Regions from separate parts of the Clostridium aquiflavi genome, predicted to be linked through region 1. Evidence: riboswitches for the same ligand, from Rfam matches in the RefSeq annotation. Region 1 holds a riboswitch; the other holds the start of a gene.

Region 1 (4,200 bases):
GAAAAGTTAGAAGAATAGTTAGAGACTCATTAAGTAGAGGGCATGATGCAGAAGCAACCCTTAAAATGTGGCCTTCAATAAAAAAAGGAGAAAAAAATAATATATTTGTTTATCAAGATAAAGCTGATGTCATGTTTAATTCAACATTAGTGTATGAATTAGGATTATTAAAACCTTATGCATTAAAAGAATTAAATAAGGTTAAGGAAGATAGTCCAGTATATACAGAAGCAGCAAGATTAAAATCTATATTAAATTTCTTTAAAGAAGTAGATTCTAGTTATGTACCTATGAATTCAATACTTAGGGAATTTATAGGCGGAAGTTGTTTCTATGAGTATTAAATATATTAGGCATATGAAAATAAATAACAATCATACTAACTAGTTATTTATTTGAATGTGCCTTACCTTAATAAGATATGTTTTAAATTTAAAAACATATCTTTTTTCTTACCCCTTGACTATATTAATTAAATTATGCATTCTATATATGGATAATAAATTGAATTTTAATTTTTATAAATAAATTTTTAAATAAAATGTTAATGAGAGGGGGTATTTAGTAAAATGTTATTATATTTTACTAAGTAATGTTTATGAAAAGTTTAGGTGTTTTTGATATTTTAGGACCAATAATGATAGGTCCATCTAGTTCTCATACAGCAGGAGCTGCAAGACTTGGAAAAATTGCAAGAATAATAGCTGGTAATGAAATAAAGGAAGTAACATTCTTATTACATGGTTCTTTTGGTAAAACATATAAAGGGCATGGAACAGATAGGGCTTTAGTTGCAGGTATTTTAGGCATGGAACCAAGTGATGAAAGACTTAGAGATTCTATGGAAATAGCAAGAGAAAGAGGAATGAATTTTTCATTTAAAGAAGCTGATTTAGGTGATGTACATCCTAATACAGTTAAATTTTTAATGAATACAGTAAAGGATACATATTGTGAAGTTGTTGGATCATCTATTGGTGGTGGAAATATTCAAATTTCTGAAGTTAATGGTAATCCAGTTGAGTTTACTGGAAATTATGAAACGTTAATAGTTTCTCAAAGAGATTTACCAGGAGTTATACATAGTGTAACTAGTATTTTATCAAAGGAAAATATAAATGTAGCTTTTATGAAAGTTTTTAGAAACCATAAAGGTAAAGATGCTACAATGATTTTTGAAATGGATAACAAAGTTAGTGAAAAAGCTATAAACGAAATAGAAAAGTTAGAGTTAGTAAATAGGATTATTTCAATAAGTCCAGCAAAGGAAGGTGAGTAAAAATGCTTGCAAGAACAGGGGAAGAGCTATTAAAAATTTGTAAGGAAAATAATATATCTTTAAGTGAATATGCTATAAGATGTGAAGTTGAAGAAAAAGGGTTGACAAGAGAAGAAGTAATAGAAAAAATGAGAAAAAATTTAAATGTTATGATAGCTGCAGCAAAGGAAGGAACAGAAAAAGAAGTATATTCTGTTAGTGGTCTTATTGGTGGAGATGGACATAAGTTATATGAGTATTCAAAATCTAAGAAAACATTGACTGGTAGAGCAACTACAATAGCTATGGCAATGGCACTTGCTTCATCAGAAGTAAATGCATCTATGGGTAAAATAGTAGCATGTCCTACAGCTGGATCATGTGGGATACTTCCAGCTGTTATTTTAGCAGCAGGGGAAATTCTTGAATTAAATGAAGATGAACTTATAAAAGGATTATTAGCGGCAGCAGCAGTTGGGCTTATTATAGGTCTTAATGCAACATTATCTGGAGCAGAAGGAGGTTGCCAAGCTGAGTGTGGTTCAGCATCAGCCATGGGAGCAGCAGCTGTTGTAGAAATGATGGGTGGAACTCCAAAGATGAGCTTGGATGCTGGTTCTATAATACTTCAAAATATATTAGGATTAGTATGTGATCCCGTTGCAGGTTTAGTTGAAATACCATGTGCAAAAAGAAATGCACAAGGAGCAATAACAGCACTTTGCACTGCAGATATGGTTATGGCAGGTATTGAAGCTAAAATACCATTTGATGAAGCTGTAACTGCTATGTACAAGGTAGGAAAAAGCTTACCACCAGCATTAAGAGAAACTGCAATGGGCGGAATAGCAACAACACCTACTGCATTAAGACTTAAAAAACAAGTTTTTGGTGAGGAATAGATTAATTTATTATAATAGATTTTCTTGATTTTTTTACATTAATGGTATAATCTAAATATTATAGAAAACAAAATATTGAATTAATAACTAGGGGTGCTGATATATCAGCTGAGATTGGAAAAAGTGATTTCCTAGACCCTTATAACCTGATTTGGCTAGTACCAACGGAGGGAAGGATAAATATAAGACAAAATAGTTTATATTATGTAGCCCTTGGGCTACATTTTTTTTGGTTAAATATAGGTAATGAAGAGAGGATGAAGAAAAATGTTTAAGGCATTAACTATAGCAGGATCAGATAGTTGTGGAGGCGCAGGTATTCAAGCTGATTTAAAATCTTTTTCAGCCAATGGGGTATATGGAATGAGCGTTATTACAGCAATAACAGCACAAAATACAATGGGGGTTTTTGGAATACAAGATATAAATCCAGAAATTATTGAATCACAAATAAATGTTATTTTTGATGACATTATTGTGGATGCAATAAAGATAGGTATGGTTTCAAAAATTGAATCTATAAAAGCTATATCAAGAGGTTTGAGAAAAATTGAAAATTTACCTAAGGTAGTCTTAGATCCAGTTATGATTTCGAAAAGTGGATTTAATTTATTATCTCCAGATGCTAAAGAGGTATTAATTGAAGAATTATTTCCATTAGCAACTTTAATAACTCCAAACCTTCCAGAAGCAGAAGAGATATTAGGAATGAAAATAAGCAATTTAGATGAAATGAAAGAAGCAGCTAAGAAATTACAAGAATTAGGACCAAAGTATGTGTTGGTTAAAGGTGGACATTTAGAAGATGATGCAACTGATTTATTGCTTTATGGAGATGAGTTTGTTTTCCTTCCACAAAAAAGAATAAATACAGTTCACACTCATGGGACAGGATGTACTTTATCATCAGCAATTGCAGCAAACTTAGCAAAGGGATTAGATATTAAAGAATCAGTTATAAATGCAAAAGAATATATAACAGGTGCAATAGAAAATGGTTTTTCAATAGGAAATGGTGTAGGTCCAACACATCATTTTTATAAATTTTATTAAAATAAATACACTATTATTAAAAAGGAGATGTAAAATTAATGATTAATGAAATATTAGATAAGGTTGGAAGCTTATTAGCAGAGGTTAGGGAAAAAAAACCATTAGTACATAGTATAACTAATTATATAACAGCTACAGATTGTGCAAATGTGATTTTAGCAGTTGGTGGTTCTCCAACTATGGCTGATTATGTTAAAGAAGTTGAAGAAATTGCAAGTATTTCATCAGCAGTAGTTTTGAATATGGGAGTTATAAGTGATGATATGGTTGAAGCTATGATTCTTGCAGGAAAGAGTGCTAATAAAAATAATGTACCAGTTATTTTTGATCCTGTTGGAGCAGGTGTTGCTAATTTTAGAAATGAAAGTGCAGAAAAGATATTAAGTGAAGTAAAGATAGATATAATTAGGGGAAATATTTCTGAAATCAAATTTATATGCGGATTAAGTTCTGAAACAAAAGGTGTTGATGCTTCGGAAAGTGATATGAACATGAGTAATGATAAAAAAGTAATAGTAGCACAAGAGTTAGCAAAAAAATTAAATTGTACAGTAGCAATTACAGGAGTAGATGATATTATTTCAGATGGAAAAAGAAATGTAGTTTTATCTAATGGCCATAAAATGCTTGCAAATATTACTGGGACAGGATGCATGAGTAGTGCATTATGCGGGGTCTTTGCTGGAGCTAGTGATGATTATTTTATAGCAGCCATATGTGCAATTTTAACAATGGGTATAAGTGGTGAAATCGCGTATGAAAAATCTAAGGGAATTGGAATGGGAACTTTCCACATTTCACTTATTGATGCTATTAGTATGATGAATGAAAATATTATAAAGGAAAAGGCGAGGGTAAAGATTAATTGAGAAGTGAGAATTGAAAATTGATAGTATAGGAATAAATTCAATTGTGGAATTTAAAAATATGTTATTGAAATGAGGAGAGTTTATGAATAATAAAATAGATTATAGTATTTATCTTGTT
Region 2 (4,200 bases), on a different contig from region 1:
TTCAGAAGCTATTCTTAATAACTTAGAACTAAAATTGTTTCCTACATTCGCATTATCTCTATCAGTTTCAACACCTATTTTTTCTATTGCTTTCATTAAATCTGACTTTATGTCTCTTACTCTTGTTCTTTCTCTTCTATATGATGAATATGCAAAAGCTATATTTTTATCCTCTTCACCTAAAGCTTTCTCAACCAAATTTTGAATTGCTTCTACTGTAATTTTTTCTTTTTTCGTATCTTCTATATAAGTAATCACCTTTTGTACAGTTTCCAAAACTTGGCTTTCTCTTAAAGTAACCCCAATTTCTAGCGCAGCACCTTTAATCGCTTGAGAAATCTTCTCTCCGTTAAACTCAACCGTTCTTCCATCTCTTTTTACAACATATAGCATTTTGCTTACCTCCACAACACAATATATAGTACTTTAATAATACTGTACTATTATACTTGATTAAATATGCGTTAGCAATACCGTTAATGTTTAGTTTTATTGGTGATATTTTTTAATTATTAGTGAATATATCTTTTTATCTCTATATTTGGTTAAATTTTAAGGTTGTTTTCAATTTGACTTCTTATAATTAACATTATACAAGAACTTATCACTATTGATAACTATATCACTATTGATATAGTTATCAATAGTGATATAATTAATAAATAGAATATATTACTAGGAGGAATTTTTAGTGGATAAAATTGCATTACTAACTGACAGTGCATCCGATATATGTACTGAGGACCTAAATAAATATAATATAAAATTATTACCTTTTAAAATTATCTTTTCTGATAAAGAATATGATGATAAATTGGAAATAACTTCTGATGTTCTTTATGAATTACTTCCTAGAGAAATTCCAAAAACATCATTACCAAGTATCGAAAGACTTAACAACACTCTTAATCAATTAATTGCTGAAGGATATACACATGCAATTATAGTAACATTATCAAGTGAATTTTCAGGAACATATAATTCAATGAGATTAGCATGTGAAAGCTTTGAAGGTATAGAAACCTTTGTATATGATTCAAAAAGTTTAAGTATGGCAGAAGGTGTAATAGTATTAGAAGCCGCAAAACTTATTGAAGAAGGAAAATCATTTGATGAGATAGTAAAGATAATTCCTAAACTAAGATCTAATATAGATATATATTTTACTATAGATACTTTAGAATATCTAAAAAAAGGTGGAAGAATAGGTAGAGTTGCTGGAACTATCGGGGACGTTCTTAACTTAAAGCCTGTTATAACAATAGATAACAATGGTTGCTTCCATACTTACTGTAAAGCTCGTGGTAAAAAGCAATCTGCATCAAAATTATTAAAAGTCGCTAAATCTTATACCGAGAATAATAAATGTAAATTCTGGGTTATGGATGGTAATGCACTGGATGATGCAAAAGCATTATGTGAAAATATTAAGAGTTTAAATAATGTAATAGAATGTAATTTAGGGTATAGTATAGGACCTGCACTTGGAGTTCATACTGGACCTGGTCTTTTTGGATTCATTGTTGAAAAGGTAGATTAATATGTCTGACTTTAATTTTTCTCATATAGATGATATAAAAAATGAAGAAAAAAGATTATACCAAGAATATAAGAGTAAAATTTCTGAATTAAAAAAAGTTAAGAAAGAAAAGGAAGCTGTAGGGCAAGTATTTACCAAAGGTCTTTTGCCTATATATGTTTTATATATATTATCATTAAATCCCACAAACGGAAATGAAATTTCAAATCAAATAGGTATAAGAACTAATAACAAATGGATTCCTAGTACTGGTGGAATATACCCCCTACTAAAAAAGTTAGAAAAAGAAGCTCTTATTGTTGGAATATGGGATGATCCCAATAAAAAATTTCAAAAAATATATCATTTAACTCCAAAAGGAAAAATAGAATATGAACATAAGAAAAAACTTCTAAAACCTAAAATCGAAGAATCCTTAGAAGTATTTAAAATAATTTATAATGACCTTTACTAATTTTGTGCCTTGTTTTAAAATAGTTTATATTTTAAAGCAAGGCACTTTTTAGTTAAACTATACTTTTACAGAGTGTTTATATCTATATAAGAACAGCTGGAAAGAGTAATTAAATTTAACATCACAAAATTCCTTAATTCTATTAATGTATATTTATTTAAATAATACTAAAAATACTATTAAAGGATGGTGTTAATTTATGAAAGGCTTTATTATTGATTCAACTTATAAAGAAGATATTGTAATAGATAAAAATAATATTAATTCTACAGTGCCATGTAATAATATTCCTAATAATTCATTAAATGGTTCTAAAATCCATTTAAATGATGTTTCATCAAGTTATATCACTCATTATAATAAAGACAATAAATATAACCCATATAACGTAGTTGACTACCTATAGTTATATGGGTAAAATAAATATATATTATAGTGCTAGGGGAGCCTTTGTGCTGAGATTTGATTTATTTCATAAACCCTCGGAACCTGATCCAGTTAATTCTGGCGTAGGAAAGTATAACCGCTTAATATATATTTATTATACTAATAAACACTAAAAGTCTTTTAGTATATTTTATTGTTCTATTTGAATAATAAAAATTTATATTTATTGGTTAACAATCTCCTAAGCACAATTAAGGAGGTTTTTTTTATGAATATTTTTAACGATTGGGCGAAACAAATTTCGAAATTGTACAGTCATTTGCCCGAAAATGTACAAACTATTATTTCTAATCCATTATCACTTATTACTTTATTAGGGTGTATTGCTATACTAGTTGTATTAGTAAAAGCAAAAAAAATTAAATTTACACCTCAATTAATTGCTAGAATCGGTATAGCCTTAGCATTGGCAACAATTCTAAAAATTCTTAGAATTTATCATTTTCCACAAGGCGGAAGTATAACCTTTGGTAGTATGGTTCCTATTTTGCTAATTGCATTTATGTATGGACCACAAGTTGGATTCCTAACTGGATTCCTTTATGGAATGATCACTTTAGTTATGGATCCTTATATTCTACATCCTGTTCAAGTATTATTTGATTATCCATTACCATTCCTATGTTTAGGTATCGCTGGATTTTTTCCAAATAAAAAGTATTTAGGCGTAACACTCGCAGTGTTAGGCAGGTTTATATGCCACTTTATATCTGGAGTTGCTTTCTTTGGATCTTTTGCACCTGAAGGAATGTCTCCAGCATTATATTCTCTATCAGTAAATGCTCCTATAATCGGAATAGAAGGAGTCATTTGTTTAGTTATAGTTGCTGCTCTTCCTATGGCAAGAATAATTTCAGTCGTATCAGATAATAATAGAGTAACAACATAGATTAAATATTATAACAATATATTTTTCATTTTTATAATAGGCTATGTTTTAGCAGAGTGTTGATATATGCATAAGCAAAGTGGACTGAGTAAATTAAATTCTGTAATATATAATACTAAATGTGATTAATAGATATAAAAAAATGTGGTGTTAAAAATTTAATTTTTAACACCACATTTTTTTATTCTACTGAGATTGCATTAACCGGACAACTTGTTTCTGCTTCTTTTGCAGAATCTTGGTATGCACTTGGTACCTCTTCAACTATAGAACCAGCTTTTCCATCGTCTTGCATATCAAAACATTCTGGACATATTGATGGGCATAAGCCACATCCTATACAAGTATCTTTATCTACTTTTGCTTTCAAAAAACTCACCCTTTCATTATAAAATTACATTTATAGTATTTCCATAAGAAAGATGAGTTATGTATATTAATATAAAGCTTCAAATATTAATGAATATAAATCATTATCTATAACGTAAGCTTCTGCTTTACCTTTTTCTAGAGCCTCTGTTAACTCTACATTTATAGGTAATTCACCTATTAAAGGTAATCCTAAATATTCTGCATGTTCATCAGAAGATTTTGTACTAAATACTCTTATCTTCTTATCGCAGTCTGGGCAAGTAATATATGCCATATTTTCAACTACGCCTCTAATTTTTATTCCTATCTTTTGAGCCATTATAACTAGCTTTTTAACAATCATTGATACCATGTCTTGTGGAGTTGATACTATTATTACCTCAGTAATAGGGAATTCTTGCATTACTGTAAGAGCTATATCACCAGTTCCTGGTGGCATATCTATAAGTAAATAATCTAATTCTTCCCAATTAGTTTCCATAAACATTTGCTTTAATA

What was found. Region 1 has a riboswitch for thiamine pyrophosphate ahead of thiD (bifunctional hydroxymethylpyrimidine kinase/phosphomethylpyrimidine kinase). Riboswitches for the same ligand answer to the same signal wherever they lie in the genome.
Region 2: it holds a riboswitch for thiamine pyrophosphate, as region 1 does, so the genes downstream of both, thiT (energy-coupled thiamine transporter ThiT) here and thiD (bifunctional hydroxymethylpyrimidine kinase/phosphomethylpyrimidine kinase) in region 1, are expected to answer to the same signal.

The regions. Positions count from the first base shown of each region.
Region 1 covers NZ_JAVJAN010000017.1:52,067-56,266, reverse strand. The annotation lists gene RGC78_RS07775 (nucleoside kinase) at 1-344, shown strand, start outside; gene sdaAB (L-serine ammonia-lyase, iron-sulfur-dependent subunit beta) at 599-1,279, shown strand; gene sdaAA (L-serine ammonia-lyase, iron-sulfur-dependent, subunit alpha) at 1,282-2,160, shown strand; TPP riboswitch at 2,240-2,351, shown strand; gene thiD (bifunctional hydroxymethylpyrimidine kinase/phosphomethylpyrimidine kinase) at 2,428-3,213, shown strand; gene thiM (hydroxyethylthiazole kinase) at 3,252-4,082, shown strand; gene thiE (thiamine phosphate synthase) at 4,165-4,200, shown strand, end outside.
Region 2 covers NZ_JAVJAN010000006.1:94,172-98,371, reverse strand. The annotation lists gene RGC78_RS03345 (anaerobic ribonucleoside triphosphate reductase) at 1-393, opposite strand, end outside; gene RGC78_RS03340 (DegV family protein) at 692-1,540, shown strand; gene RGC78_RS03335 (PadR family transcriptional regulator) at 1,542-1,994, shown strand; gene RGC78_RS03330 (hypothetical protein) at 2,194-2,400, shown strand; TPP riboswitch at 2,425-2,527, shown strand; gene thiT (energy-coupled thiamine transporter ThiT) at 2,650-3,330, shown strand; gene RGC78_RS03320 (ferredoxin) at 3,512-3,700, opposite strand; gene RGC78_RS03315 (Mrp/NBP35 family ATP-binding protein) at 3,767-4,200, opposite strand, start outside.